Regions from separate parts of the Mesorhizobium sp. 01N446 genome, predicted to be linked through region 1. Evidence: predicted binding sites of a transcription regulator. Region 1 holds the regulator's gene; each other region holds the start of a gene.
What was found. The regulator LexA, encoded in region 1, represses DNA repair genes until DNA is damaged. The targets are predictions, from matches to a motif close to TGTTCNNNNTGTGTTCNG.
Positions count from the first base shown of each region.

Region 2: a site for LexA is predicted at 6,297-6,314, ahead of AC1DPX_RS04235 (YifB family Mg chelatase-like AAA ATPase). Genes of this name have one in related genera too.
Region 3: a site for LexA is predicted at 5,036-5,053, ahead of AC1DPX_RS08270 (ImuA family protein). Genes of this name have one in related genera too.
Region 4: a site for LexA is predicted at 2,600-2,617, ahead of AC1DPX_RS07295 (helicase-related protein). Genes of this name have one in related genera too.

Region 1 is NZ_JBFTRA010000004.1:76,545-84,431, forward strand. It holds gene AC1DPX_RS17275 (GntR family transcriptional regulator) at 1-457, shown strand, start outside; gene AC1DPX_RS17280 (pyridoxal-phosphate dependent enzyme) at 454-1,422, shown strand; gene lexA (transcriptional repressor LexA) at 1,777-2,514, shown strand; gene AC1DPX_RS17290 (ComEC/Rec2 family competence protein) at 2,508-4,958, opposite strand; gene gltX (glutamate--tRNA ligase) at 5,061-6,485, shown strand; gene gltA (citrate synthase) at 6,669-7,887, shown strand, end outside.
Region 2 is NZ_JBFTRA010000001.1:914,376-922,262, reverse strand. It holds gene AC1DPX_RS04255 (hydantoinase/oxoprolinase N-terminal domain-containing protein) at 1-527, shown strand, start outside; gene AC1DPX_RS04250 (malate synthase G) at 796-2,964, shown strand; gene AC1DPX_RS04245 (DUF308 domain-containing protein) at 3,406-3,996, shown strand; gene AC1DPX_RS04240 (TetR/AcrR family transcriptional regulator) at 4,026-4,613, shown strand; gene AC1DPX_RS04235 (YifB family Mg chelatase-like AAA ATPase) at 4,675-6,207, opposite strand; gene AC1DPX_RS04230 (cupin domain-containing protein) at 6,430-7,683, opposite strand; gene AC1DPX_RS04225 (RiPP maturation radical SAM C-methyltransferase) at 7,676-7,887, opposite strand, start outside.
Region 3 is NZ_JBFTRA010000002.1:14,037-21,923, forward strand. It holds gene AC1DPX_RS08260 (error-prone DNA polymerase) at 1-2,809, opposite strand, end outside; gene AC1DPX_RS08265 (Y-family DNA polymerase) at 2,806-4,329, opposite strand; gene AC1DPX_RS08270 (ImuA family protein) at 4,241-5,005, opposite strand; gene AC1DPX_RS08275 (hypothetical protein) at 5,183-5,473, shown strand; partial or broken gene AC1DPX_RS08280 (SDR family oxidoreductase) at 6,268-6,518, opposite strand; gene ku (non-homologous end joining protein Ku) at 6,657-7,481, shown strand; gene AC1DPX_RS08290 (helix-turn-helix domain-containing protein) at 7,516-7,821, shown strand; partial or broken gene AC1DPX_RS08295 (hypothetical protein) at 7,849-7,887, opposite strand, start outside.
Region 4 is NZ_JBFTRA010000001.1:1,515,744-1,523,630, forward strand. It holds gene AC1DPX_RS07295 (helicase-related protein) at 1-2,431, opposite strand, end outside; gene AC1DPX_RS07300 (TetR/AcrR family transcriptional regulator) at 3,081-3,653, opposite strand; gene AC1DPX_RS07305 (FAD-dependent oxidoreductase) at 3,738-4,988, shown strand; gene phbB (acetoacetyl-CoA reductase) at 5,037-5,762, opposite strand; gene AC1DPX_RS07315 (acetyl-CoA C-acetyltransferase) at 5,853-7,037, opposite strand; gene AC1DPX_RS07320 (hypothetical protein) at 7,061-7,219, opposite strand; gene phaR (polyhydroxyalkanoate synthesis repressor PhaR) at 7,340-7,887, shown strand, end outside.

The DNA.
Region 1 (7,887 bases):
GGACGCGGTCGTCACCGCCCACTACCGGCTCTCCCGTTGCAAGACCGCGGTCGACGACCCTTCCGATGCGGCCGTCGACAAGTGGGACGAGAGCCACGAGGCCTTCCACGCGGCGCTGCTCAGCGCGGCGACATCCAACTGGCTTTTGCGCTTCCGCTCGACGATCGCCGATCAGTTGCGGCGGCATCATCGGTTTCTCGGCCTGGCGCCGACATTGCGGGCGGCGGCCGGCCTCAAGGATGGCTATGGCGAGGCAATGGACGCCTTGCGCGAGGCGATCGCGATCGAGCATCACACCGCGATCATGGAAGCGGCGCTCGATCGCGACGTCGAGCGGGCAAAGGCGCTGATGACGGCGCATATCGGCTACACGCTTCATGTCTATGTCCACAGCGAAGACAACGGCGCCAACACCTACGCCGCACGCGCCGGCAGTCTGAAAGCGGTTTCCGGATGACGCTGCCGCGGCGTCCGACACTTGACGAGATCGTCGCGGCCCGTGACCGGCTGCGCGCCTGGCTGCCGCGCACGCCGCTGCTGCGCACTGATCTCGGCCGGCCCGATCAGCTTATATTTCTCAAGCTCGAGACATTGTCGCCCATCGGCGCCTTCAAGATCAGGCCGGCGCTCAATGCCTTGCTTTGCCGCGACGCCGATGAACTCAGGCACGGCGTGTCGACCATCAGTTCCGGCAACATGGCATATGGAATGGCCTGGGCGGCAAAGGCGCTTGGCGTTCCGATGGTCGCCTACATGTATGCCGATGCGCCCCGGACCAAGATCGACGGGGTCCGCCGCCTTGGTGGCGACGTGCGTTTCGTCTCGCACGAGACATGGTGGCGCTACATAGTCGGAACCGAACGGCCCGATGGCGCCGAGCTTCTCGTGAACCCGGTCACCGATCAGGCGGTGCTTGCCGGCAACGGAACCATTGGCCTGGAGATTGTCGAAGATCTGCCCGATGTCGATTGCGTGCTGACACCCTATGGCGGCGGGAGCATGACGTCAGGCGTCGCCAGTGCGGTCAAGGCGATGCGAGGCCAGGCCAAGGTTTTCGCGGTCGAGGACGAGAGCGCCGCTCCGGTCACGGCGGCATTGGCGGCCGGACGCATTGTCGAGATTGAGACGCGTCCCTCCTTCATCAAGAGCATAGGCGGCCCGTCGCTGGTACCCGGCCTGTGGCCATTGGCAAATCAGCTGATCGACGGCGCCATCGCCGTCAGCCCCGAGCAGGTCACGGAAGCGATGCGCCTGTTGTTCTCGAAGGCAAAGATCGTGGCCGAAGGTGCCGGTGCCGCCTCGCTCGCCGCCGCTCTGCGCAGCGAGCACGCAACGGGCAATGTTGTCTGCGTTATCTCCGGCGGCAATATCGATGCCGGCGCCTATGCGCAGGTATTGGCCGGCGCGGTGCCGGAAGCCTGAATGCGTTCTATTCCCGGATAGCCAGCGATGGTTGGCGTTTTGGTTTCGTTTCGTTCCGCTGGAAATGGATCGATACACCGTTCAAATTCGCCCCGCGGACGCCTCTCAAACGCCTGATGCCAAAGCGCACCCTGGGGTAGGCCACAGGCCATTAACCAAAATAATTTCAATGCATGTGCCGATGGCGCCGTGGTCGCTTGCCCCCTGCTGCCGGGGGCCAGATAATTTCTGAGGCCTTAACAAATTCATTAAACTTTAAACAGTTGCGGAACACAACTGGAACAGATAGTGTTTGTTCTGGGTTTGTTTTTCGATTCTGGTTCACACCCTTCGTTCAATGCCTTGGGGGCCGCCATGCTGACACGCAAGCAACATGAACTGCTGATGTTCATTCATGAACGGCTCAAGGAAAGTGGCATTCCGCCTTCCTTCGACGAGATGAAGGAAGCGCTCGATCTCGCCTCCAAGTCAGGCATCCATCGCCTGATCACGGCACTGGAGGAACGCGGCTTCATTCGCCGGCTGCCCAACCGGGCGCGGGCGCTGGAGGTGCTGCGGCTGCCGGATTCGATCGCGCCGGGTCTCAACGCGGCAAAGAAATTCTCGCCGAGCGTCATCCAGGGTAGTCTCGGTCAGGGCGGCCTCGGCCGCCAGATCAAGCCGGCGCCGTCGCGCTTGCCGGCGGCCGGCAATGACGACGACGCGGTATCCGCCGTTTCGATCCCGGTGATGGGCCGCATCGCCGCCGGTGTGCCGATCGATGCCATCCAGCACCAGACGCATTCGATCTCGGTGCCGCCGGACATGATCATGGGCGGCGAGCACTATGCGCTGGAAGTCAAGGGCGACTCGATGATCGAGGCCGGCATCTTCGATGGCGACACGGTCATTATCCGCAATGCCAACACGGCAAGCCCGGGCGAGATCGTCGTGGCGCTGGTCGACGAGGAGGAAGCAACCTTGAAGCGGTTCCGCCGCAAGGGCGCCTCGATCGCCCTTGAAGCCGCCAACCCAGCCTACGAGACGCGTATCTTCGGACCGGACAGGGTCAAGGTGCAAGGCAAGCTGGTCGGGCTGATCCGGCGTTACTGAGCAGGAGCGGACGGCTTTTCGGGTTTTTGATAGGGCGGCAGCCCCCTCGCCTCGCGTGAAAATTTTCGCTGCTCGTGCCAGGGCCGGTACGGGCCGTCCACCGCGAAGCTGACAATTGGCGGACCGGTCGCCGATTGGCGGTCGAAGAAGACGGCGGCACTGCCCTTGCGGGCCAGTTGCCGTTTGGTGACGACAAGAACCAGCGGATTGTGGCAGGCATTATAGCCCGTCGCGTCATTGACGACGATCAGATCGGCAAAACCGCAGGCCTTCCAGGTGTCCTTGCGGTCTTCGACATGCGCAATGATCGCGCCGGACGGATGCCGGGCAAGACAGACACCGTCCGTGCAATAGAATGGCGCTCCCGGCGGCAGGTTGACCGCATCGGCAATGTCGAATTGCCCGTCCGCCTTGCTGAACATTTCCGGCACGATGATGGTTTCGGATGTCAGCGCGCGTTTCCAGTTGTCGACGGTGAATTCGTTCGGACGAGCCCGGCTGACAGCGAGTTCGCCGCGGCCGATTGGCAGCGCAACCAGCCGCGCATCTTCCGAGATCAGCACATCCGGCGTGCGCGTATCCGACACCGTCAGCAGGCCGGCAAGCGCGAATGGCACGGCCGCGAGCCGCAGCCAGGTCGTCGCCATTGTCGCGATAACCAGTGCGATGGTCACCAGCAGCACGGAGTGCTGGGAAATCAGCCCGACAGCATCGATCGGCGAGCGTTCCGATATCCATGCCGATATGGCGATCATTGCCGTCAGGCCTTTGCCCATCAGGTAAAGGGATGGCGCATCCAATCCGAACGGCATCAGCAACGCACTGGCTACCGCCAGGAACATCACCGCCGTTACGATCGGCATAACGGCCAGATTGGCGAACAGGCTGAGCGGCGACACACGCTGGAAATGCCAGATGGCAAACAGCGCCGTGGCGCAGCCTGCGATGATGGAGGTCATCGCCAACCCGCCCGTCGCCATCAGGAATTTTCGTGTGAGAAAGCCCGGCAAGGACCGCTTTGGCGGTGGCGGTCTCGTCTTTCCCGCATGGTGATCCGCCCAGCCGGCATAGGCACCAACCAAAGCCGCGGTCGCGGCGAACGACATCTGGAAGCTCGGGCCGACCACTTCGTGGGGCGACACCACAATGACGGCGATCGCCGAGATCGCCAGATTGCGCATAGTCAGCGCCGCGCGATCGAACAGGACAGCAATGAGCATTACCGCCAGCATGATAAAGCTGCGCTCGGCGGCAACGACGACGCCGGAAATGACGAGATAGGCCGCGATCGAGAAAAGGGCCGCGGCGGCGGCGTATTTCTTCACCGGCCGACACGCGGAAAAATCCGGAAACAGCGCGAAGGCGCCGCGCAGCAGACCCATGATGGTGCCGGCAACCAGCGCCATATGCAGTCCGGAGATCGAGATGATGTGATAGATGCCGGTGCGCCGCATCGCCTCGTTGATTTCATCGGGAATGCCCGCGCGGACACCAACGATGAGCGCAGCCGCTATCTCGCCTTCGGCACCGCCGACCGTGGCCCTGATGTGGTCGGCAATGGCTTCGCGAGCATTTTCGATCCCTGAGAAAAGCCGGGCCGAGAGCGGCATCTCGTCGTCGGCGGAAACCAGCTTTGGATTGCCGAGAAAGAAGCCGCTGCCGCCAATGCCGGCGAAATAGCTGTCGAATGAGAAATCGTAGCTGTCCGGCCGCACCGGACCGGTCGGCGGCAGCAGTTTGGCGTAGCCCGTGACCATGGAGCCCGCGGTCACTTCCGCCGGAATATTGCGCGCCGAAAGCCGGACCCTTTCCGGCGCATAGCGCAGTGTCGGCCGGGCGGTCGATGTCACGTCGATGGTGAGCCGGATGCGGCCGGTCTCCATGCGGTCGATCGAGACCACGCGGCCGGTCACTTGCGTCGAGATTTCCGAACCCAGCATCTGCGTGCCCGCCCGCCAAGTCTCGACCTTGGCGGCAAGCAGGCCGAGCGCACACAGCAATGCCGCCATGAAGCCCAGATGGGTTTTCGGCCAGGAGCGCGAAACCAGCGCACAGATCGCCATCAGCACGACCACGGCGACAGGTCTTGCAAAATCAGGCTCCACTGCGAGCGAATAGTAGCCGATCGCACCAGCGGCGAGACAGACCGGCACCAGCAGGAAGGCGATGCCTCGATCCAGCTCCAGCTCCGCCGCCATCGCCACGCCATGGCGCAGGCGAGGCAAGGAAACCCGCCCGAGTTGCCGGCGCACACGCACAATCCGGCCCGAGGCAGGTGCCGGAAGTGGCGCCTGGATATCCGCCTGCGACGGCTGACTGCCCGGCGCGGGCACAAGGGGCGATGGCGGCAATGAGGCTGGCGGAGGGATCGCAAACAGGGACCGTTCGCTGACGCCAACGTTGGCGTCCTCGCCCTGTTTTGAGCCCCGGCCTCGTCCAGCCATCGGGTCTGCCCCTTGCACCCCTGACGCCCTATGCTACATGAACGCCGGGCGCGCGAAAGTCCGCGCAGCCGCACCCCGCTTCAGATGGTTTCCGAGAGTTTCATGTCCGACAAGGTCGTCACCCGTTTTGCCCCTTCGCCCACCGGCTATCTGCACATCGGCGGCGCGCGCACGGCGTTGTTCAATTGGCTCTATGCCAAACACACAGGCGGCACGATGCTGCTGCGCATCGAGGACACCGATCGCGAGCGTTCGACCGATGCCGCAACGGCCGCCATCCTGGACGGTCTCACCTGGCTCGGCCTTGGCTGGGACGGCGACGCGGTCTCGCAATTCGAGCGCGCGCCGCGCCACCGTGAGGTCGCCGAGGAACTCGTGCGTCTGGGCAAGGCCTATTACAGCTACGAGACGCCGGCAGAGCTTGAGGCAATGCGCGAGGCAGCACGCGCCAAGGGCCTGCCGCCGCGCTACAACGGCCAGTGGCGCGACCGTGCCCCCTCCGAGGCGCCTGCGGGCGTCAAGGGCGCCATCCGCATCAAGGCGCCGACCGAGGGCGAGACGATCGTCCACGACCGTGTCCAGGGCGAGGTGCGCTTCCCCAACAAGGATCTCGACGACTTCATCATCCTGCGGTCGGACGGCAACCCGACCTACATGCATGCCGTCGTCGTCGACGACCACGACATGGGTGTCACGCACATCATTCGCGGCGACGACCACCTGACCAACGCCGCCCGCCAGACCGTCATCTACAACGCCATGGGCTGGGACGTGCCGTCGATGTCGCACATCCCGCTGATCCATGGCGCCGACGGCGCCAAGCTGTCGAAGCGCCACGGCGCGCTCGGCGTCGAGGCCTATCGGGCCATGGGCTACCTGCCGCAGGCGCTGCTCAACTATCTGGCGCGCCTGGGCTGGAGCCATGGCGACGACGAGATCATGTCGATCAAGGACATGATCTCCTGGTTCGATATCGGCGACGTCAACAAGGGTGCGGCCCGCTTCGACTTCGCCAAGCTGGAAGCGATCAACGGCGCGCATATGCGACGCATGGCCGACGCGGAGCTTTTGGACATCTTCATCGCCACTCTGCCTTATCTCGAGGGTGGTCCGGCGATGGCCGCACGCCTTAACGACACGAACAAGGCGCAGTTGCTGGAGGCCCTTCCAGGCCTCAAGGAGCGCGCCAAGACGCTGGTCGAGCTTGTCGATGGCGCCGCTTTCCTGTTTGCTACGCGCCCGCTGCCGGTCGACGAGAAGGCGGCCCTTCTGCTCAATGACGATGCCCGCAAGATCCTGCGCGGCGCTCACGAAGCTTTGACCGCGCTTGCAAGTGACTGGACGGCTGCCGCTGCAGAGGCCGCGATCCGCGATTATGCGCTGGCCGGTGGCCACAAGCTTGGTGCCGTGGCCCAACCATTGCGGGCCGCGCTGACCGGCAAAAGCACCTCCCCCGGCGTGTTCGACGTGCTTGCCGTGCTTGGGCGCGAGGAAAGCCTGGCGCGCATAGCGGATCAAATCGATTAGGAGCAAACTGGCCCAAGAAGATTGGCATTGAAAGGCGCGTTTCGCAGTGCAACATTAGGCCTTGGCCCAATCTGGCACGCACCTCCTAAAATGCGGTGGCGAATACGCGCATTGCGGTGATTTCGACGTGTCGCTCTGCAGAATTTGCCTTTGCCGGCATGAGGAAACAACAAGGAGTTTGCAATGACCGAAGCTGCGAAAAAACTGGATGTGGGCGGCGCGAACCAAGAGGCAACCGCAACGCTTCAGTTCGCCGGCAAGACCCATGAATTCAAGGTGAGAAGCGGCTCCGTCGGACCCGACGTGATCGACATCGCCTCGCTCTACAGCACGACCGGCGCCTTCACCTACGATCCCGGTTTCACCTCGACCGCAAGCTGCGAATCCGAGATTACCTTCATCGACGGCGACGCCGGTATTCTTCTCCACCGCGGCTATCCGATCGACCAACTGGCCGAGCACGGCGACTTCCTCGAAGTCTGCTATCTCCTGCTCTACGGCGAACTGCCGACCAAGGCGCAAAAGGACGATTTCGACTACCGCGTGACGCGCCACACCATGGTGCACGAGCAGATGTCGCGCTTCTTCACCGGCTTCCGCCGCGACGCGCACCCGATGGCGGTGATGTGCGGCGTGGTCGGCGCGCTGTCGGCCTTCTACCACGACTCCACCGACATCTCCGACCCGTACCAGCGCATGGTCGCCTCCATGCGGCTGATCGCCAAGATGCCGACGATCGCGGCCATGGCCTACAAGTACCACATCGGCCAGCCCTTCATTTACCCGAAGAACGATCTCGGATTCGCGGCAAACTTCCTGCATATGTGCTTCGCGGTGCCGTGCGAGGAGTACAAGATCAACCCGGTGCTGGCACGCGCCATGGAACGCATCTTCATCCTGCACGCCGACCACGAGCAGAATGCCTCGACCTCGACGGTTCGCCTCGCCGGCTCGTCGGGCGCCAACCCGTTCGCCTGCATCGCCGCCGGGATCGCCTGCCTGTGGGGTCCGGCCCATGGCGGCGCCAATGAAGCGGCGCTCAACATGCTGGGCGAGATCGGCCATGTCGATCATATCCCGGAATTCATCGCCCGCGCCAAGGACAAGAACGACCCGTTCCGGCTGATGGGCTTTGGCCACCGCGTCTACAAGAACTACGATCCGCGTGCGAAAATCATGCAGAAGACTGCGCACGAGGTTCTGGGCGAACTCGGCATCAAGGACGATCCGCTGCTCGACATCGCCATGGAACTGGAAAAGATCGCGCTGACCGATCCCTATTTCATCGAGAAGAAACTCTATCCGAATGTCGACTTCTATTCCGGCATCACGCTGAAGGCGCTGGGCTTCCCCACCACCATGTTCACCGTGCTGTTCGCGGTCGCCCGCACCGTCGGCTGGA
Region 2 (7,887 bases), on a different contig from region 1:
AAACCGCCTTCGCCGAGGACGGGCTCGACGGCGCCGCGACCGTGGCACATGCGCTGGTGCAGCGCGCCGTCGACGCCCATCCAGGGATCGCCCGCCTCAGCGTTGCGCTCGACCGCCCGGTCATAGGCCTCGGCGCTTCCGCGCCGCTGCACTATGCCGGCCTGGCGCCGCTGGTTGGCAACGACTGCGTGGTGCCCGAAGACACCGATGTCGCCAACGCGCTCGGCGCCGTCGTCGGTCAGGTCAGGGTTTCGGCCGAAGCGCGGGTCAGCCAGCCCAAGGAAGGGCTGTTCCGTCTCGCATCCGGAGAAACAGTGCGCGATTTCCTCGACGAGGCGGCGGCGATCGCGGCCGCCGAGGCCGATGTGCGGGCGATCGTCGCCGAGCGCGCCCGGGATGCCGGCACCGACAGCGCCGAGATCGACGTCGCGACCGAGTTCAAGGTCTCCACGGTCGAAGCCCAGCGCATGTTCATCGAGGCGCATGTCGTGGCGGTGGCCTCGGGACGGCCGCGAATCGCGGTGTAGCGGCTGATCTCCCCCCTTGAGGGGGAGATGTCGCCGAAGGCGACAGAGGGGGGTTGGTTCGACGGGACGCGACCTTCCCTTTGAACAGAAGAGGCTGGCGCCTTATGTCCGGCGACCCCCTCTGGCCTGCCGGCCATCTCCCCCTCGAGGGGGGAGATTGGCAGCGTCGCCAACTTGCCAAAATGCCCCACCTTCACCCTAAGCTGAATTGACCCTGCAACCTCAACATGCCAAACGCCCCGCAAAGCCTTTCATCTGGAGTAGCCTGATGACCGATCGCATCGAGATCGCCGGATTGCGGATTGCCCGCGCGCTGCATGAGTTCGTGGCTGGAGAGGCCTTGCCCGGTACCGGCATCGCCTCCGATGCGTTCTGGGCCGGCTTCTCCGCCATCGTCCACGACCTCGCTCCGAAGAACCGGGCGCTGCTCGCAAAACGCGACGCCATGCAGGAGAAGCTCGACGGCTGGTATCGCGACAATGGCGCGCCCGTCGACATGGAGGCCTACAAGGACTTCCTCAGGGAGATCGGCTATCTCATCCCTGAAGGGCCGGCCTTCAGCGTGTCGACCGACAACGTCGATCCGGAAATCGCCGTCGTCGCCGGGCCGCAGCTGGTCGTCCCGGTGATGAATGCACGCTATGCGCTCAACGCCGCCAATGCGCGCTGGGGTTCGCTCTACGACGCGCTCTACGGCACCGATGCCATTCCCGAGTCCGGCGGCGCCGAAAAGGGCAAGGGTTTCAATCCGGCGCGCGGCGCCAAGGTCATCGCCTGGGCCAAGGATTTCCTCGACCAGTCGGTGCCGCTCACCTCCGGCAAATGGGCTGGGGTCAACGGCCTGTCGGTGGCGCATGGCGCGCTGAAGCTTGGCGCCGGCGCCGGCGGCACCACGCTGGCCGACCCCAGGCAGTTCGTCGGCTATCGCGGCGATGCCGCCAACCCCGATGCCGTGCTTTTGGTGAAAAACGGCCTGCATATCGAGATCGTCATCGACCGCGCCAACCAGATCGGCCGCACCGATCCGGCGGGGATTGCCGACGTCATCCTGGAATCGGCGCTGACCACCATCCAGGACTGCGAGGATTCGGTCGCGGCGGTGGATGCCGAGGACAAGGTCGTCATCTACCGCAACTGGCTCGGCCTGATGAAGGGCGATCTGGCCGAAGAGATCGTCAAGGGCGGCAAGAGCTTCGTCCGCAAGCTCAATCCCGACCGCGTCTACACCGCGCCCGCCGGCGGCACGCTCACCTTGCCCGGCCGCTCGCTGATGCTGGTCAGGAATGTCGGCCACCTGATGACCAATCCGGCGATCCTGGACCGCGACGGCAACGAGGTGCCGGAAGGCATCATGGACGCCGCGCTGACGGCGCTGATTGCGCTGCACGATGTCGGTGCGAAGGGCCGACGCGCCAATTCCCGCGCCGGCTCGATGTATGTCGTGAAGCCCAAGATGCACGGGCCGGAGGAAGTCGCTTTCGCCGTCGAGATTTTCGACCGCGTCGAGGCGCTGCTCGGCATGGCCAAAAACACCATCAAGATGGGCATCATGGACGAGGAGCGGCGCACCACCGTCAACCTCAAGGAAGCGATCCGCGCCGCGAAGGAGCGCGTCGTGTTCATCAACACCGGCTTCCTCGACCGCACCGGCGACGAGATCCACACCTCGATGGAAGCCGGGCCGATGATCCGCAAGGGCGACATGAAGCAGGCCGCCTGGATTTCCGCCTACGAGGCCTGGAATGTCGACACCGGGCTCGAATGCGGGCTGGCCGGCCACGCCCAGATCGGCAAGGGCATGTGGGCGATGCCGGATCTGATGGCGGCGATGCTGGAACAGAAGATCGCCCATCCCAAGGCCGGCGCCAACACCGCCTGGGTGCCGTCGCCGACAGCGGCGACGCTGCATGCCACGCACTATCACAAGGTCGATGTGCATGCCGTGCAGGCGGCGCTGAAGAGCCGGCCGAAGGCCAAGCTCGACGACATCCTCTCGGTGCCGGTGGCCGTGCGGCCGAACTGGACGCCGGACGAAATCCAGCGCGAACTCGACAACAACGCGCAAGGGATACTGGGCTATGTCGTGCGCTGGATCGACCAGGGCGTCGGCTGCTCCAAGGTGCCCGACATCAACGATGTCGGCCTGATGGAAGACCGCGCCACGCTGCGCATCTCCTCGCAGCACATCGCCAACTGGCTGCGCCACAAGGTCTGCTCGGAAATCCAGGTGCGCGATTCCCTGCAGCGCATGGCGGCCATCGTCGACCGCCAGAATGTCGGCGATCCGCTCTACCGGCCGATGGCGCCGGATTTCGACAATTCCATCGCCTTCCAGGCCGCCTGCGACCTGGTGTTCAAGGGCACCAGCCAGCCCAACGGCTATACGGAGCCGGTGCTGCACGCGCGGAGGCAGGAACTGAAGGCGCAGCAGGGCTAAGCGGATTTGCGTTGAAATGACCTGATGCAGCGGGTCGATTGGGTATCGTCGATCCGCGCTGCCCCTCATTACCCCGCCGGGCGTTCGTCGCTCGAAAAGCCAAGCAATTGACTTTCGTCCGCCTCGCGGACCGCCTCTCAACTCCCCGTATAGTGACGGGGAGAAAGACGCTGCTATCGCCGATTTCGCCAATCACCCACGTCGCAGGAAGAGCGCCGAGGGCGCAGTAGCTCCCTTCTCCCCGTCACTATACAGGGAGAAGGTGCCGGCAGGCGGATGAGGGGCGGCGCTGCGATTGGTTAGACAGCGAACCGGCGTCACGAGATCAAGCCACCGATCACATAAATGCGATGTCGATTGACTGGCGAACCGGTTCTTGGCGCCTTGACGATCAGATGTCTACCTACTAGTTGGTAGACAATCGAAACGAGAGATCCCATCATGCCTGGACAAATGAATGACCAGAGCCGCGCCGCATCATCAAACGCATGGCTCAGAAGCTACTATTATCTGCGGTTTGCCGTATCGGCGGCCTGGGTTGCGGCGGCTTTCACCGTCGCGAAGAGCAGCCCGCCGCTCGCTGCCGCTATGCTGGTTGCCTACCCCGCATGGGACGCGCTCGCGAACTACATCGACGCCAAGCGTAGCGGCGGGCTCGGTCGCAACAAATCGCAGCTGCTCAACTTCGCCGTCAGCATCATCACCGCGATTGCGGTCGCCATCGCGCTTGGTCACAGCATGAACGGGGTGCTCTCGGTCTATGGCGTCTGGGCCGCTTTTTCCGGCATCTTGCAACTCTTGACCGCAGTGCGCCGCTGGAAAACCAACGGCGCGCAATGGGCGATGATACTGAGCGGCGCCCAATCCGCGCTGGCAGGTGTCTTCTTCATCAAGATGGCCGGCGGCACGGAGATCATTGGCATCACCAATGTTGCGCCCTATGCCGCGTTCGGCGCCTTCTACTTCCTCGTGTCCGCTCTATGGCTGTCGGTCAGCGACGTCCTTCGCAAGTCGCCGCGGGTCGCAAGTTAAAGTCCCCTTGCGGAAAGGCAGGTACGTTTATGAGCAAGCCTTCAAACACTGCCGATGAGATCCTAGCCGCAGCGCGAACCTTCATCATCGCCGGCGGATACAATGGCTTCAGCTACGCCGATATCGCCGAAGTGATCGGCATCCGCAAAGCCAGCATCCATCACCATTTCCCCAGCAAGGTCGACCTCGTGCAGACCTTGCTCAAACGTTACCTCGAGGAGGCCGTCACGGGTCTGGGAGGGCTTGAGCGCGACGTCCCCGAGTCGCCTGAGTTGCTGCGAACCTATGCCGGCATCTGGGCCCGGTGCATCGAGGATGCGAGCATGCCGTTCTGCGTCTGCGCGCTGCTTGCCAGCGAGCTGCCGGCCCTTCCGGCGGAGGTTGCCGTGGAAGTGCGGGCGTATTTTCAGTTCCTCTCGGGATGGCTGACCGGCGTCATCGAACGCGGCGCCGAAAAAGGCACGCTGACAATTTCCGCTTCGCCTCGCGTCGAGGCCGAGGCCTTCATGGCAACCGTGCATGGCGCAATGCTTTCCGCGCGCGCTTATGGCGATGTCTTGACCTTCGGCATGATCCTGACGCCGACGCTTCAGAAGTTGATCCCCGCGACCGTTTGATCCGGGCAAAAGAGGATCGGCGCGGAGAAACGGACCGGGCGAAGCTGCCAATGCCCTTCGACTACGCCGCCTGCGCCACGCACTCCGAACTCATGCGATAGGAGATCGCCTCGGCCAGATGGATGCGTCCGACGGTTTCGCTGGCGTCGAGATCGGCCAGAGTGCGCGCCACTTTCAGCACGCGATGGTAGGCCCGCGCCGAGAAGGCGAGCTTCTCGCTGGCGTCCTTGAGCAGCGACAGGCCAGCGGTATCGGGCATGGCGATGTCTTCGATCACGGAAGGCGCGCAATGGGCGTTGGTGGTGGCGCTGGTCACGCCGAGCCGCTCGAAACGCTCGCGCTGCAAGGTGCGGGCACGTGCCACGCGCAGCGCCACATCAGCACTCTTCTCCGCCCGGTCCGGCCTTATCAGGTCGCTGGCCGAGACCGCCGGCACTTCGATCCGCAGGTCAATGCGGTCGAGCAGCGGACCGGAAATGCGCGCTTGATAGTCGGTGCGGCAGCGTTCGCCGCGCAGGCAGCGATAGCCTGGTTCGCCGGCCATGCCGCAGCGGCACGGATTCATCGCCGCCACCAGCTGGATCCGCGCCGGATAGGTGACGCGGTGGTTGGCACGCGCGATCATGCAGTCGCCGGTTTCCAGCGGCTGGCGCAGTGCATCCAGCGTCTGCGGCGTGAATTCGGGGAATTCGTCGAGGAACAGCACGCCGTGATGCGCCAGCGACACCTCGCCCGGCCGCGCGCGCAACCCGCCGCCGACCATCGCCGCCATCGAGGCCGAATGGTGCGGGGCGCGGAAGGGGCGCCGGTCGGTCAGCTTGCCTTCGCCGAGCTCGCCCGCCACCGAGGCGATCATCGAGACCTCGAGCAATTCCTTCGGCGCCAGCGGCGGCAGGATCGACGGCAGCCGCTGCGCCAGCATCGATTTGCCGGAGCCTGGCGGACCGACCATCAGCAGATTGTGGCCACCGGCCGCCGCCACTTCCAGCGCCCGCTTGGCGGTCTCCTGGCCCTTGATGTCGGCAAGGTCGGGCAGGTCGCGCGCCGCGGCATGGATGCCGGCTTCGGGGCGCGACAACACCTGCGTGCCACGGAAATGATTGGCGATGGCGATCAGGCTGCGCGGCGCCAGAATGTCGAAGTCCTTGCCGGCCCAGGCCGCCTCCGGCCCGCAGGCGAACGGGCAGATCAGGCCCTTGCCCTCGGCATTGGCGCCGATCGCCGCCGGCAAGGCGCCGGCGACGGCCGCGATCGTGCCGTCGAGCGAGAGTTCGCCAAGCACGACATAGCCGGCCAGCATGTCGCCCGGAATGGCGCCAAGCGCGGCCATCAGGCCCAGCGCGATCGGCAGATCGTAGTGGCTGCCTTCCTTGGGCAGGTCGGCGGGCGCGAGATTGACCGTCACCTTCTTCGACGGCATCGACAGGCCGGACGCATGCAGCGCCGCCTGCACCCGCTCGCGGCTTTCGGCCACCGCCTTGTCGGGCAGGCCGACGATCTGCATGCCGACCTTGCCCGGCGCGATCATCACCTGCACGTCGACCGGCACGGCCTCGATGCCCTGGAAAGCGACCGTGCGAACCCGCGCCACCATTTCCCCACCCCAAATAAGGGCCGCAACCCCTGCGATTGGCCCGGAACGTGGGCCCCAGTGGAAGACAATCACAGATTGCCGGTCAAATCAAGAACATTACAGGAACAGGCAAACGCAGGGGTTGCGGCGGGATTGAGCCCGGTTGCAAAAGCGGAACATGGTTAATACAAACTGAAAACGGCTTGCTCCACCGTCTCTGTCGGCGCCGCGAAGGGGCGCACGTCACGCACGGTTGGCGGCCTGACGGCTCCGCCGGGAGGGCGTCACCCTTCCATTCGCCGCCTCTGCCGCACCAAGGCGAACGATCGTCAGCAGTCCCTCGCGAACGAGGCGCTGGGCGAGCACCACCTTGTCGGTGTCTGCCAGACAATCCGGCAGGTCGCGGACCGCGAATTTCGGGGTAGCGGCGATGAACTGAAGTGCGGGCTGTATGGCCGCAGGCCCCGAGACCACATTTCCGGGATAGTGGATCGCCGCGGAGCCTCCGCTCGAGGTCACCTTGCACATCATCCCCGCGCGCTGGGCGACAAGGCTGTTCAGGTTCAGCTGCGGCAGTTGCTCCAGCGTGGTGAAATGACCGTCCGGTTGAGGCTGGCCATTGGTCAGAAGCCGCTGCCCCACCCGCCAGATCGAGCTCTCGCAATCGGCCATTTCCGCAAAAACCGACAGAAGAGCCTTGAACGGTTCGCGAAAGTCCCCCGCATCACGATCCAGGAATCCCGGCGGCAGCGCCTGCCGGAAGCGGCTGTCTTTCCGCGTCGCCATCGTCAGCGCTTCCGAAAGCACATCCGCCCAACGAAAGACATGGACACCGATCGTCAGGTGCAGCGAGGCTTCGCCGAGCGTCTGCGCCTCGTGCGCCAGGCCGCGGGGCAGGTAGAGCAGATCGCCTGCGACAAGATCGATGGGGTCCCGTGGTTCTCCTGCTTCGCCTGGCGAGAGGGCCGAGGGAGTATCCGCGAGAGGAAGGACAACGGGCGTACCGTAGATCCGCCATCTCTTGGAGCCTGCCAGCTGCAGCACGAATACATCGTGCGTATCGAAATGCACCGGAAATGCCTGTGCTCCGGGTGGCGTCATGTAGAGATTGGCTGCCACCGGGTAGTGCAGCTTGCTCTCCAGTTCCTTGCAGAGGGCCGAGACCTGCTTCCAGCGCAGATCGAGACGGTCGACGCTCAGCGAATAGCCCTCGTCATGGTAAGACCGATAGATCATGTACATGTTCGGCACGCCATCACCCGTTAGTGGCAGTGCCTTCGAAATGACGCGCCCATCGCGCCACTGGACGAGACGTGCATTGCCTCCGGCCGTGAAGGCCAGAAGCGCGTCGATGTCGGACATCCCAAACAGGGACGCGTAATAGTCTGTATCCCGGCCCGCGACGCGCAACGCATCGGTTTCCCAGTGACCGTCGTAGAAGGATTGCGTGCGAAACGGGGCAAGCAGCCGCGGCAGGTCCCAGGAGCCGTTACGCATGGACAGGTTCCTTCGAGGCGTTCCGCTCCAGGTGGTGAATCAGGCGGCGTCCGAACACATCGGGGAGTTCATCGAACAGCTTGCGCACGGACTTTGCGACGTCGGCAGGCGGTTCGTTGCCCGCGGCGAGGCAATCCGCCAGCATTTCGATGCGCGGGCTTCCGTCGACGGCGAGCGCCAAATACCGATCATCGAGATAGATCA
Region 3 (7,887 bases), on a different contig from region 1:
AGACGATGCGTTTGCGCCGCAGATCTGCACGCAAGAAGGACACGGGATGATCGCGCAGGGTCAGCCCGACATGACCATAGTCTTCAACGACCTCGCCACCGGCGGTCATGGCACGCAATGTGACGCCGGGCTCCTGGAGCTCGGCCACCGTCCGCTGCTCGCGTGAAGACGCGGCGGCAAACAGCGGCAGCGGTTCGTCGCGTAGTCCCTTGATCGCCCACAGAGCTTCACGCCTGGCCAGCGACAATGACGATTGAAACCCATCGGCCTGCGCAAGTTTAACCAGAGAGGCAGCGGGAACGCCGGCTCGGCGCCATAAATCATCGACCGAAGTGAACGGCCGGTCAGCGCGTGTGGTTACGATGGTGGCCGCGTCAGCATTGGCCAGGCCGCGAACCATGCGCAGGCCAAGGCGAACGGCAAACCGATCCTCGTCCTCAGTGGGCTCGAGCGTGCAATCCCAGCGTGAGGCATTCACACACACCGGGCGCACCTCAACCCCATGGTCGCGGGCGTCACGAACGATCTGCGCCGGCGCGTAAAAACCCATCGGCTGAGCGTTGAGAAGGGCTGCGCAGAAGACATCGGGGTGATGGCATTTCAGCCAGGACGAAGCGTAGGCGATCAGCGCGAAGCTCGCCGCGTGACTTTCCGGAAAGCCGTAGCTGCCAAAGCCCTCCAGCTGCTTGAAAGTTTTTTCGGCGAACTCGCGCTCGTAGCCGTTCTTGACCATACCGCCGATTAGCTTGGCGCCGAAGCTGGAGACGCCGCCGGTATGCTTGAAGGTCGCCATGGCGCGGCGCAGCTGATCGGCCTCGCCCGGGGTGAAGCCGGCGCATTCGATTGCCACCCGCATCGCTTGCTCCTGGAACAGCGGCACGCCCAGTGTTTTTCCGAGCACCTTTTCGAGCTCGGGCTTGGGATAGACGACGTCCTCCTTGCCTTCGCGCCGACGCAGATAGGGGTGCACCATGTCACCCTGGATCGGCCCCGGGCGAACGATCGCGACCTCGATGACCAGGTCATAGAAGGTGCGAGGCTTGATGCGCGGCAGCATCGACATCTGCGCGCGAGATTCGATCTGGAAGGTGCCGAGCGTGTCGGCCTTGCGGATCATCGCATAGGTGCGCGGATCCTCGGCCGGGATCGTTGCGAGATCGAGAGTGATGCCCTTGTGTTGCGACAGGAGATCGAAGCCGCGCTTCATGCAAGACAGCATGCCCAGCGCCAGCACGTCGACCTTCATGAACTTCAGCGCGTCGATGTCATCCTTGTCCCATTCAATGACCTGACGATCCTTCATCGCGGCCGGCTCGATCGGCACCAGATCGTCGAGCCGGTCCCGGGTCAGCACGAAGCCACCAGGATGCTGCGACAGGTGGCGCGGGGCGCCGATCAACTGCCGGGCCAGATCCAGCGCCAGGCGAAGGCGGCGATCGCCGAGATTGAGGTTCAATTCCTCGGCGTGCTTGGGCTGGACGCCTTCGTCCGACCAGCCCCAGACCTGCGACGACAGCATCTTGATGAGGTCTTCAGGCAAGCCGAGCGCCTTGCCGACATCGCGCAAGGCGCCTTTCGAGCGATAGCGGATGACGGTCGAGCAAAGTGCGGCGTGTTCACGGCCGTAGGTGTCGAACACCCACTGCATGACGATTTCTCGCCGCTCATGTTCGAAATCGACATCGATGTCGGGCGGCTCGCGGCGTTCCTCCGATACGAAGCGTTCGAACAGAAGATCGTTACGGTCGGGATCGATTGATGTGATGCCAAGCACATAGCAGACGGCGCTGTTGGCGGCAGACCCCCTGCCCTGGCAGAGAATGTCCTGGCTGCGGGCAAAGCGTACGATTGAATTCACCGTCAGAAAATACGGCGCGTATTGCAGCTTCTCGATAAGCTGCAATTCATGTTTGAGCGTGCCGACAACCTTGTCCGGCACGCCCTCGGGAAAGCGCTCCGTGGCGCCTTCCCATGTGAGTTTCTCCAGCGCCTGCTGCGGCGTCAGGCCGGGCAGCATCCGCTCCTCGGGATATTGGTAGGCAAGCTCGTCCAGTGAAAACCGGCAGCGATCGGCGATTTCAAGTGTCCGAGCGATCGCCTCGGGATAGCGGCCGAACAGCCGCGCCATTTCCTCGGGCGGCTTCAGATAGCGATCGGCATGCCGCTCGCGCCGAAACCCGGCATCATCGATCGTGACATTGTGCCTGATGCAAGTAACGACATCCTGCAGGATGCGCCGTGACGGCTCGTGGAACAGCACGTCGTTGGTGACGACTGTTGGCACACCGGCCTGCCCGGCGAGGTTGGAGAGGTTGTGCAGCCGCAAAGCGTCATTGGGACGGCGCCGCAAGGTCAGCGCCATATAGGCGCGCTCGCCAAATGCCTCGCGCAGTCGCCGCAGCCAGAGCGCGCATGCGTCGTCGGCCTGATCGGGAACGAACAACGCAATAAGGCCCTCGCCGTAAGCGACAACATCGGCCCAGTCCAGCACGCATTTTGCCTTGCCCCCGCGCTTCTTGCCCAGCGACAGCAACCGGCACAGCCGCGAATAGGCGGCCCGATCGGTTGGATAGACCAGGATGGAAATCGCCTCGGCCAGATCCAGCCGGCAGCCGACGATCAGCCTTACGCCAGTCGCTTTCGCTGCTTCATGGGCACGAACGATGCCGGCTAGGCTGTTGCGATCGCAGATGGCGAGCGCCGGCATATCCGAGACGGCAGCCTGCGCAAACAACTCCTCGCAGGAACTGGCGCCGCGCAGAAAGGAGAAATGCGACGTGCATTGGAGTTCAACGTAGGGCGTAGTCATCCGAAGATGCCGTGCAGGAACCAGCGATGGGACCCGGTCGCGACATCCTCGCCATCGCCGGCGCGATAGATCCAGAACCGTTCGCCGGCGTCGTCCTCGACCTGGAAATAGTCGCGCGCGGCCGCAAGCTCGGCGTCACGCTTCCACCACTCGCCAAAAACCCGCTCGGGACCATCGGCGCGCCTGACCCGCCGCCGGATGCCTCTCCAGGTGAAGCTCGCCGGCGGATGATCGGGCAACAGCGCTATCGCCTCGATCAACTCCGGCACGGCAAACAAACGCGCCGGACGCGGCCAATGGTCAGGCCAAGCGTCGCCGGTTTCAACCGACGCGGGTGCCACGCGCCGAACAGACCGTTCGGGCACGTCGCTGGCAACAGGGGTAAACCGATAGAGCCTTTCCTCACCGACACGATTGCCGAGGATGTCGATCAGATCTGAGATGTCCGCGTCGCGTTGCTCGATGAGCGATGAAATGGTCTGTCTGGGCGTCAGCGGTTCAGCCAGCGGCGCCGACAGGCGCATCAGTTCGATGCCGAAGCCCGGGTCGATTTTCTCGATCTTGTCGCAGATGAGACGCGTCAACCGCTTAACATCTCGGACCGGCAAGGCTGTGCCGACGCGAATGGCTTCGATCCGATTGTCGACGCGGTAGAGCAGCAGGTCAAGCCGCCGCGCGCCGAGGCCCTTGGCCTCCAGCTCGAGACAAAGCGCTTGAACAAGCTTGCCGACATAGCGCGCGATTGTCTCGGCGGCACCGATGGGTTCGCCAAAGGCACGCTTGACCTCGATCACATCAGCCGGCCGGACCGGCTCTATCGGTTCGGCGAGGCGCCCCGTCGCCTGGTCAAGGCGGCGACCCAGTTCCGGTCCGAAGCGCAGGGTCAGCGGCGCGCGCGGCTGCTTCAAAAGCTCGCCTACCCTGTCGAAGCCCAAGACACGCAGACCGCTGACCATTGCATCGGGCAAGCGCAGCGCCGGGATAGGGAGCGAAAGGATTGCATCATAGGTAGCGTTCACGGCAACCACGCTGACGGTCTGCCTGACGTATCGCGCAACGGCGTGTGCGGCACCCCAGCTGTCCGCAACTGCTGCCCGCGCCAAGATGCCGGCCTGGCTGAGACGCTTGACCATATCAATCAGCATCAACTTCTCGCCGCCGTGAAGATGATCGGCGCCCGTGGTGTCCATGACCAATCCGTCCGAAGGATCTGTCGCGACGATCGGCGCGTACCGCCGCAATGCCCATAGCGCCAGCCGCTCCAATGCCTCCGCGTCGGCATCGGGTTCGGCATCCATGACCGCCAGCCCCTGGACCAGTGCCTGCGCCTTCGTTGCAGGCATTCCGACCCGCAAGCCGGCTTCCAATGCGGCGCGATCGACCGCGGTCACCAGGCGACGATTGCCGTGCCGCCCCACTGTCACCAACGGCTTATCCGATGGCGGCGAGACGTCGCCCAATTTCCTTCTGAGCCGGTCGGTCGACCAGCTTGGAAGGAAGAGCGAGACGACCCTTGGCATCACAAGCCTCCACTTCGATATCGAGCGTTTCCCCTCCACGGGATCTGATCAATTCAAGTTGCCATCGTGCCCGGCCAACACCCGGAACGGGGAGCGGCCGCGATGGCAAAACAGAAACCCGCCAGCGGCTGACGGAGGCTGTCGGCTGGCCGAAATCGGCAGCTTCGGTCTGGCGGCGCCAGCGGCGGATTGCGATGCCCATCGCTCCCGACGCTTCTGACGCAAGCTGCAGGCGTCGCGAAGCCGTCATCGACAGCCGCGCAACCTCAGCGACCACAGCCCCAAGTCCGACATGCCGCAGGCCTTCCTCGAAGCAGGCGAGCAAGGATTTGTCGTCACCGGCCTCGACATAGATTACCCGATCAGGGTGAAGTCCGACCTGTGCGATTGCCGGCGCAAACAGATCCTGGCGCGTCACACACCACAGCACCTTGCCTTGCGTCCTAGCCGCAATGCCTGCAGCAAAAAGCGATGCAGCAGCGCCATCGATTGCACCATTGCCGCCACCGGCCACCTCATGAAGAGCACCAAGCGCCACCCCGCCCCCAGGCAGATGGCTGTCGATGGAAGCGACACCGAAGGGAAGCACCGCTCGTTCGCGCGTGCTTCCGCCTTCGAGACGCGCAATGCGATCTCGGAGATCGGAAATGGCAGCAGTCGGCGTCGATGCACTCATCTGTCCTCTGAACGCGAAATGCTGATGGCATGTTCCTCATTTGTTCTCTTCCTGACAAAGAGTCAATGGGACGTGAGGTCGGCGGGAAGATCGGATATCGGTCTTCGAGCTTCCCCGTACGTCGGTTCTCGGGAACCCAATTTGTGCACGGACATTGCTTGGTGACAGGAGATGTTCATGCCGAAGTTCCGCTTTGAGACCACAGAGTTCGACCAGACCACAACATTCGAGGAAGAGTTGGCGAGTCCCGATTTGGCTAGCCCACGAGCAATCGAAAAGGCCCACGCGGCGCTTGTTGCTGGTGCTCCCACCGGTCTCGACCAATCCGGATCGGTCACAAGGGTCTACGACGAAGCCGGCTATCTGGTTGCCACAGTCAACTTTTCAGACGTGGTGCTCGACAGCTCCCAGCAGCAGCCAATCAGCGATCAGCCGACAGAGGAGCCCGGTGTTATGCGGTCGGGCTGACTGCGCTGGCCTTCCAACTTTGAACCAACCGTCACACCGAGTTCGATTTCCAGAGAGTGTCCAATGCCCATTATCACCGGAATCGCTTTTACCTTGCTGATTTTGTTCGTTGTCCTGTTCATGACGCACGCCGCGCGTGACTTGCAGAGCTCCCCGGCGTTCTATCGCTTGAGGCGCCGGCTGCGTTACTAGGTCGTGGAAACGAAGTTCAGAGATTCGATGTAGACTCAAAGGTCGCGGTTCTGCGGGCCGCTGGACGGGTCGAAGACCCCTTCTCGATGTAAACCCTCGGTCGGCCCTCTAAGGAAAGACGGCGTATAAGCCGCAGTTCTGCGCGCGTCCGCAACAGCGGACAATTGTCGCGCGCGGGACGGAGGAAATTCGCCCCGCCGCGGGCGGTGAACGGGACAGCCGTAGGAGCGTCAGCATAGCGCCGGCCGCAGGACGGGACGCGGGACCGACTGTCCCCGTCCGCGGCGGTCCGCATGAAGCATCGGCCAATGAGTGAAGTCGCCTTGGATGGCCCACGCCGGCAATGGTGTATTTCTCGATCACCTCGTTGCCATCGACGTCGCTCCAGACCTGCCGCGTTTGTCCATCGACGGTCTCTTTTCGAGCAGGGCTTGCCCCCAACGCGGTGAACGCCCTGCCATTGGGCGACAAGGGCGTCAGCATTCGCCGGCGCCACCGTATGGTCGGCCGTGCCCTGCTAGTCAAAATCTTCGGCCAGCTTCCGTGATGTGGCGACGCCTGCGCCAGGCGACTGGAGATTGCAGCGATGCCAGAAACACTTAGGCGGGTGCAATTTCTTCCGGCTGCGCGGGCCGTTTCATCGGCCTTCGCGCCAAATTTCGAGACGTCCGCGGCCTGCTTTTCCGGCGGGTTGAGCGGTGGCGACATTGGACCGGAGCAACGTCGTTCACGCGGATTCCCTTATCTGTCAGATTGCCAGATAGCACCCTGGCGAAGGCATGGATTCCGCTCTTCGTCGTGTCAGTACCTTGGAGCCGTCGAAGCCGGTTGCCGAACCGCTGTTGACGATCGCTGGCGCCGCGACACGGTCGATCCCGCCATCTTGGCTTTCAAGCTTCTTGCTGGATCTAGTCGACTCCGCCGAACCCGCGGCGGAGGGAACGATTTGAAAGAAAACTCGTTTGCACTGACCGGAAACAGGATGAACGACATGGCTGCGCCACGTGCTGTCTGGAAGGGCTTTTTGAAGGTTGGATCGGTGACTTGCGGGGTGAAGATTGTCGGCGCCACCAGCGAGGCATCCAAGATCCACTTCAAAATTTTGAACCGCAAGGACGGTCTTCCTGTCAAAAGCGTCTATGCCGACGAGAAGACAGGAAAGACCGTCGACGCAGAAGACCAGGTCAAGGGGTTCGAGGTCGAGAAGGATGAATTCCTTCAGATCGAGCCCGCGGATATCAAGGCGCTTAAGCTCACCTCGGATCACACGCTCGAAGTAGGCGAGTTTGTCGCGATCAGCGAGATCGACACCCGCTATCTCGAGAAGCCCTACTACCTCATTCCCGCCGACGGCGCGGCCGTCGAAGCCTACGGTGTGATCCGCGACGCGATGAAGAACAAGGGCGTCGCAGCACGGTCGTGCATCGTGCTCTATCAGCGCGGCCGGGAAGTTGTGATCCAACCCTATGGCAAGGGCATGGTGATGACCGAGCTGCGAAACCACAACGAGATGGTCGCCGAGGACAGTGTTTTTGAGGGCTTGACCAAGGCGAAGTACGATCCCGAGTTGCTGGAAATCGCCGGCATGCTCATCGACAAGAAGGTGACCACTTTCGATCCCTCGAAATTCGAGGACACCTACGAAGATGCGCTGATTGCCATGATTGACGCGAAGCGCAAGGGCAAGGCGCCACCGAAGGCGGCTCCTAAGCCGAAAGAGAACGTTATCAACCTGGCTGAGGTGCTTAAGAAGAGCCTCAAGCAGGAGGGGCTAGCGACACCCAAAAAGAGCGAGCCGAAGCGCAAGAGCGCGTAGGCCAACGAGCACCGTGTCGATCGAGGAGAAGTTTGTGACCCAATTGACTGTCGAGCAATGCCGGGCGGCGCGTGCTCTGCTGGATTGGTCACAAGCCAGGCTTAGCGCCAAAGCGCAGGTCAGCGAGGGGACGGTTCGGGACTTCGAGAAAGGGAAGCGCATTCCGGCCGCCGGCATGATTGTCGCGATGCGATCGGCGCTCGAACTGGCGGGGGTTGCCTTTCTAAGTGATGGCGAGACGATCCATGGCGGCCCTGGCGTTCGGCTCAAGAACACAACGGTATCGCGCAGGCCTATCCAAGATGGCGAAGCGGGAATTATTCAGAACAGCGAGATGTAAGCCGTCACCGAAATCGAGCCATCGTGGTTACCGCTGATCGTTATACGGCTCTTTCGTTTGTCCAAC
Region 4 (7,887 bases), on a different contig from region 1:
GGCCCTTGAGGATTTCTTCCATGTCGTCGGCGGTGGCGCCGAGGATCGACATCATCGGCGGCGTCACCATGAAGGACTGGCCGTCATAGGCGCCGTCCGGGCGCTGACCGAGGCCGGGCTTCCAGTTGGTCGCCGGACGGATGAGGTCCGCCAGCCGTTCCAGAATGTCGATGCGCACGGCGCGGCGGCCGAGATTGCGGTAGCCGGCCAGCTTGTAGAAGGCCTTGTCGAAGGCAGGATCGATGACCACCGAGGTGCGGCCCGACGCCAGCGCGTGGACGACGTCGCCGAAACCCGGCTTGTCCTTGCCGTCATTCTGCAGCGCCCATAGCAAGGTCACCAGTCCGGCGGGGGCCGGCTTGATCAGCGCGGGCACGAAGACGTGATAGGCGCCGAAGCGCACGCCGAGCCGACGCAGGGCGGCACGGCCTTCCTGGTCGAGCGACTTCATCTCTTCGGCGATGTCGCGGCGGTTGATGAGGCCGAAATTCTCGACCAGCTGGAAGGCGATGCCACGGCCGATGCCGGAAATCTGGTCGGCGTTCTTCAAATCGACCAGCGGCTTCAGCAGCGACTCAATCTGGAAATTGACGAAGCGTTCGGCGCGCGCGGCGACCTTGTCGCGGGCCGGGCCGGTCAGCTGTTCGTCGGCCAGCAGCACGAGGCGCGGCTTCAGCGCGTCCTCGCCCGAAACCAGCGTGCCGATCGGCGCGCCGATCCAGCGCAACGTGCCGTCCGAGCCAAGCGCGAGGTCGCCATTGGCGCAGGCGCCAAAGCGCTCGGCACGCGCCTCGAATTCGGCGGCCAGCGCCTTTTGCGCGGCCGTGCGCACGGCCTTGGCGTCTTCGCCGCCGGCGGTCTGGTCGGCGGTGAAGCGGAACCCTTGCAACTCGCCGACATGATGGCCTTCGACAAGGACGGTTCCGGTAGGACTGATTTCGGCTTCAGGCATGGTATTTTCTCTAAGGCGCCGCATGAGGACGGAAGTCCTGCGGTCTACGAAGCGTTTCGTCAACCGCTCATGCAGCGCATCCGACAATCTGTCTTCGATTTCGCGCGTCTTTTCTTGCCAGTGTGCCTGATCGGCCAGCCAGCCGGGCCGGTTCGACACGAATGTCCAGGTGCGGATCTGGGCAATGCGGTGGGACAGCGTGTCGATGTCGCCCTCGGTTGTGTCGGCGCGGCGCACCTGCTCGGCCATGTAGTTCTCGTCGACATGGCCGTGGCGGGCGAGGTCCATGTAGATCGAGGCGATGAGGTCGGCATGCTGGGCCGGCGCGATCTTCCTGTAGTCTGGCAGCGCGCAGGCTTCCCACAGCAGCGCCACGCGCTTGGCATCGGTGGCGAGCGCGCGGATGTCCTCGTCGCGGGAGAGATATTCGAGCGCCTGTGCGTCGACCGCCGGGAGCGCGCGCGTCAGGCCCTCGACCGGCGCGTTGGTCTCGATCGAGCGCTTCAGCGCATCGAGGCTGGCGAAGTCGAAATGCGCGGTGCGCCACTGCAGAACCTTCACCGGATCGAAGTCGTGGCTCTCGATCTTCTTGACGAGGTCGTCGTCGAGCGGGTCGACCTGGCCGGTAACGCCGAAGGTGCCGTCGCGCAGATGCCGGCCGGCGCGGCCGGCGATCTGGCCGAGTTCGGCCGCCGTCAGGTTGCGGTACTGGTAGCCGTCGAATTTGCGGTTCTGGGCGAAGGCGACATGGTCGAGATCGAGGTTGAGGCCCATGCCGATGGCGTCGGTGGCGACGAGATAGTCGACATCGCCCGACTGGAACAGCGCCACCTGGGCGTTGCGGGTGCGCGGCGAGAGCGCGCCGAGCACGACGGCGGCGCCGCCCTGCTGCCGACGGATCAGCTCGGCGATGGCGTAGACCTCATCGGCGGAGAAGGCGACGATCGCGGTGCGGCGCGGCAGGCGGGTCAGTTTCTTCGAGCCGGCATAGGCCAGATGCGACAGCCTAGGCCGCGTCACCACCGAGACGCCCTTCAGCAGGCGCTGCAGGATGCCGTGCATGGTGGCGGCACCCAGCAGCAGCGTTTCCTGGCGGCCGCGCAGGTGCAGGATACGGTCGGTGAAGATGTGGCCGCGCTCGAGGTCGCCGGCGAGCTGCACCTCGTCGATGGCGACGAAGGCGGCGTCGGTCTCGCGCGGCATGGCTTCGACCGTGCAGACCGAATATTTGGCGCCCGGCGGCTGGATCTTCTCCTCGCCGGTGATCAGCGCGACCTTGTGGGCGCCGACCTTTTCGCAGACGCGCGTATAGACCTCCCGGGCCAGCAACCTGAGCGGCAGGCCGATGACGCCTGTCTCGTGCGCCACCATGCGCTCGATGGCGAGATGGGTCTTGCCGGTGTTGGTCGGCCCAAGCACGGCGGTCACGTCGCGGCCCGACAGGATCAGCGGCTCAGTGTGTTTCGGCTGGATGTTCATCGGCTCGGAAATAAGGCTTTCTGGCCTCTTGTTGTCGGGAGCGCACCCTGGATGGCGCGTATGACAGGCGACACATAGGGATTTCGGGCGCGAAGCGAAAGCGGAATGTTCCACCGGTGGCTCGAACAGCAACTCTGTCTGGCGCTAATTTGGCTGCTGCTTAACTGATGGAACGAGTCTGGAACGAATCAGCGACGAATCGGCGACTCGCTCAGATTCAGCTTTTGTTCACGGCTACATATGGATTTTGTGACCCTGAGTCTCACCACATGCTGAATCGCCGAACTGGCCCGTTTTATGCTGGGTGACCTTCGCCCTTAACTTTTGCCGGCAAATGAAAGGAGCGGATCGGTGACCATCGCTCAAGATTATGAAATTGTTAATCTTTCTGAATTTCCCGTTAAGATGCTGCAGGCGATTCCGGGCCATTAACGTTAACTTCCGCTCAAAGCCGGAACGAATCGGCGACAAATCAGCGCCGGCGCTATTTTCCCGTTTTGTTCCCTCAATATCTTGTGTTGTGAACAGCTTATCCACCGAGCATTCACAGGCTTGCCCACAGGGTTCGCACAGACGGCGCCGCCGCCATTAACCTTTCTGTCTCGCTTAGGCACAATCGACACGTACCGAGTGGATTATTCGATGCGCGTCATGATCCCATGGCGTAGTGTTGCAGCACTGGCCCGACATTTCGGATGATCTCTTCATGGGATAGCGCGACCACCGGCCCAAGCCGCAGCAGATATCGGCACATGGCGAGACCCAGCAACTGGCTGGCAACCAACCCGGCGCGCCGGCCGGCATCCGCCGGGTCGCCTATTGAAGCAATCATGGGCCTCACCTGGTTGGCGAAGACATCACGGACTTTTTCGGCCGCGTGCTCGTTCGATGCTGCCGAGCGAAGCAGGATTATCATGCCGGGCCCGTTGGCCGGGCCTTCCCAATTCACGAGAAAGCGCCTGATCAGCGTTTCGCCGATAGCGGCCGGATCAATCCGCTGATCGGGCAGTTGCAGGTTCACGACCGCCGCCCTGGCGAACAATTCGTCCTTGCTGTGGAAATAACGGATCACCATCGCCGGATCGATCGAGGCCTGTGCTGCAACGTCTCGGATGGAGGCGCCGTCATAGCCTCGCTCAGCGAAAAGCTGGCGCGCGGCTTCGAGGATTTGAGCCCGTGTACGGTCTGACTTGGTGATTTTTTTCGGCTGGTTCTCGGTCATGGAGATGCATATGCCAACGACTGTTGACAAATGCAACGTGATTCACTAAAAAGTCAACGACCGTTGATAAATGGAGATGGAAAAATGCTGCCCAAGAAAACTGAAGTCGTGATCATCGGTGCCGGTCCGACCGGCATGGCGCTGTCGATTGCTCTGCATCAAGCCAATGTCGATCACGTGCTCATCGAAAAGCTTGCGCACGGCCTGCAGACGTCGCGCGCCGGTGTCATCCATGCACAGACGCTGGAATCGCTCGAACCGCTCGGCGTTACCCAGCAGCTGAGTGAGCTTTCCGTGAAGTTGGAAGATTTCGCCATACGCGACCGAAACAGAGCGCTTCTCAAGCTCGATTTCGGCAAGCTCCCATCAAGGCATCCCTATTTGATGATGCTGCCGCAGAACCTGACAGAGCAGGTGTTCGCCGAGCGGATCTCTGCCCTTGGCGGCACCATTCATCGTGAGGTCGAGGCTGTGGCTGTCACTCAAGACAGCGATGGCGCGCGTGTGACAGTGGTCGAAAACGGCCAAGAGAAAATCATATTGGCGCGCTACGTCGTCGGTGCCGACGGCATGCAGAGCTTGGTGCGTAAGTCGACAGGCATCGAATTCGACGGCGAGGCCTATGATGGCTCGTTTGTACTGGCAGACGTTCGCCTGGACTGGCCGGTGGGGCCGACAGAAGTATCGCTGTTCTTTGCCCCAGCCGGACTGGTGGTGGTGGCGCCGCTTCCGGACGGATCATATCGTGTCGTCGCGACAATGGATGAGGCGCCGGAAAAGCCCGATGTCGCCGACATCCAGGCGTTGCTCGACAGCCGCGGACCGACCAGAAAGAGAGCCAGGGTGCTTGGCATCAGCTGGAGTTCGCGATTCCGCGTTCATCATCGCCTGGTCCGGGCCTATCGCAAGGACCGGCTGCTTCTGATGGGCGATGCCGCCCATGTCCACAGTCCAGCGGGCGGGCAAGGCATGAACACAGGCATCATCGATGCGGTCGTGCTTGGCCGGTTGCTTGGCGATGTGGTGAACGGCGTTCGTTCCGAGACGGAACTCGACCTTTATGAAACGCTGCGCCGCCCGGCCGCGCAGGAGGTCCTCAACCTCGCGGGCAGGATGACCGGCATGGCACTTGCTCGCAATCCGGTGAAGCGGTTCCTGCGCAACCTCGTGCTTTCGATGGTGAACCTCAGCCCGGTCATGAAGCGTCGCATCGCGCTGAAACTGTCAGGGCTTAGCCGTGCGCCGCTCGCGCAAGTTCCCGCGCCTTCAGGCAAGCCAGGGTCAGTGGGGGCCGCCAAGTCTGAAGCCGGCCCCCAACTGAAACTCGCCGCCTGACAATCGCATTGTCAGGCGGCGAGGCGGTTGCCGAGCGTGGCGTCGCCGTCAGACGAAGTACTGGCCGCCATTGGCCGTGATGGTCGAGCCGGTGATGAAGCCGGCATCCTGCGAGGCCAGGAAGACGACGCAACGCGCGATCTCTTCCGGCTCGCCGAGGCGGCCGACCGGGATCTGCGGCAGGATGCGCTCGTTGAGGACCTTCTCGTCGATGGCCTTGACCATTTCGGTGGCGATGTAGCCGGGGCAGATGACGTTGACGGTGATGCCCGCGCGGGCACCCTCTTGGGCGAGCGCCTTCGAGAAGCCGATGTCGCCGGCCTTGGCGGCGGAATAGTTGACCTGGCCGGCCTGGCCCTTCTGGCCATTGATCGAGGAGATGGTGATGACGCGGCCGAACTTGCGCTCGCGCATGCCGTTCCACAGCGGATGCGTCATGTTGAAGACACCCGACAGGTTGGTGTCGATGACCTCTTTCCACTGGTCGCGGGTGATCTTGTGGAACATGGCATCGCGGGTGATGCCGGCGTTGTTGACCAGCACCGAGACCGGGCCGAGGTCGGCCTCGACCTGTTTGATGCCGGCGGCGCAAGCGTCATAGTCGGCGACCGACCATTTGTAGACCGGAATGCCGGTCTCGGCCTTGAACTTCGCCGCCGCTTCGTCATTGCCGGCATAGTTGGCGGCAACCGAATAGCCGGCGGTCTTCAAAGCGATCGAGATCGCCGCGCCGATGCCGCGCGATCCGCCCGTGACGATTGCTACCTTGGTCATGCATTTCCCCTTTTTGATATCGCCCTGTTTTCGGGCTTGGCAGGCATTGGATATGGCGCGGGCGGCTCGCGCCGCCCGGTCATCGTCTTTTCAGAGCGCCTCCACGCAGAGCGCGACGCCCATGCCGCCGCCGATGCACAGCGTGGCGAGGCCCTTCTTGGCGCCGCGGCGGCGCATCTCAAAAACCAGCGTGTTGAAGACGCGGGCGCCCGAGGCGCCGATCGGATGGCCGATGGCGATGGCGCCGCCATTGACGTTGACGATCGAGGGATCCCAGCCCATGCCCTTGTTGACGGCGCAGGCCTGCGCGGCGAAGGCCTCGTTGGCCTCGACCAGGTCGAGATCGCCGACCGACCAGCCGGCCTTTTCCAACGCCCGCTTCGAGGCGGGGATGGGTCCGGTGCCCATGATCGCCGGATCGACGCCGGCGGTCGCCCAGGACGCGATGCGTGCCAGCGGAGTGATGCCGCGCCTTGCGGCTTCCGCTTCGCTCATCAGCAGCGCGCCGGCCGCACCGTCATTGATGCCTGAGGCGTTGGCGGCGGTCACGGTGCCTTCCTTGTCGAAGGCCGGCTTCAGCTTGGTCATGGCGTCCAGCGTCGCGCCATGGCGGATGTATTCGTCCTGGTCGACAATGGTGTCGCCCTTCTTGCCCTTGATGGTGAAGGCCACGATCTCGTCCTTGAACTTGCCGGCCTTCTGCGCGGCCTCGGCCTTGTTCTGCGAGGCCAGCGCGAACTGGTCCTGATCGTCGCGGGTGATCTGGAACTGGCGCGCGACGTTCTCGGCGGTGTTGCCCATGTGATAGCCGTTGAAGGCGTCCCACAGGCCGTCCTTGATCATGGTGTCGATCATCTTGTAGTCGCCCATCTTCACGCCGGCGCGCAGGTGCTGCGCGTGCGGCGACAGCGACATCGATTCCTGGCCGCCGGCGATGATCACCTTGGCGTCGCCGGTGGCGATCTGCTGCATGCCGAGCGCGATGGCGCGCAGGCCCGAGCCGCAAACCTGGTTGAGGCCCCAGGCGGTGGTTTCCTTGGGCAGACCGGCAATGATCGAGGCCTGGCGGGCCGGGTTCTGGCCCTGGGCGGCGGTCAGCACCTGGCCGAGGATGACCTCGTCGACCTCGGTTGCCTCGACACCCGCGCGCGCCAGGAGTTCCCTGATGACGACAGCACCGAGTTCATGCGCCGGCGTGGCCGCGAAGGCACCGTTGAAGGAGCCGACGGCCGTGCGTGCGGCACTGGCGACAACGATGGAATTGGCAGAGGACATTTTCTTCTCCAGACTTCGAGCTGTCATGTTTTTGGGCATTGTTGACGACTTTTCTTGCCCTTTCCATGACCCAAGTCAAACCGGAAATCGGCATGGCGCCCATGCGCGCCAAGCAGGTCGCGCGTCGCCATGCCGGCGGGCTGGCCGCTGCTGCGCAGCATATTTTGCCTGCTATGCAGCATTATATGATCCCGCACTGCACAAACTGCTTGGAATTATGAGGCTTTTGCGCATATCCTCAAAAAGGGCGCAATCGTTACCGGCTGCTTACTCAGGCGCGCCGGTGTCCGGGGAGGATGCAGATGGCCGCAAAAGACGACCCGATCATTATCAAGAAATACGCCAACCGCCGCCTCTATAATACGGGGACGAGCACCTATGTGACGCTCGAGGATCTGGCCGAGATGGTCAAGAAGGGCGAGGAGTTCACCGTCCAGGACGCCAAGACAGGCGACGACATCACCCATCCGGTGCTGACCCAGATCATTTTCGAACTGGAGAACAAGGATGGGCAGAACATGCTGCCGATCCCGTTCCTGCGCCAGCTGATCGCCTTCTACGGCGACCAGATGCAGATGATCGTGCCGAGCTTCCTCGAACAGTCGATGATCGCTTTCTCCAAGGAGCAAGAGCGCTTTCGCGAGCAGATGAAGGGCGCCATCGGCAAGTCGCCGCTGGACGTCATGAAGATCGCGACGCCGATCAAGGCGCTGGAAGAGCAGACGCGCCGCAATATGGAAATGTTCCAGAACGCGATGCGATTGTTCACGCCGTTTCCGCCCGCTGGCTCGGCGCCGGCCGCGGCCCCCGCCGAACCGGCCAGGAAGGACGCGCCGCCGGAGAAGTCCGA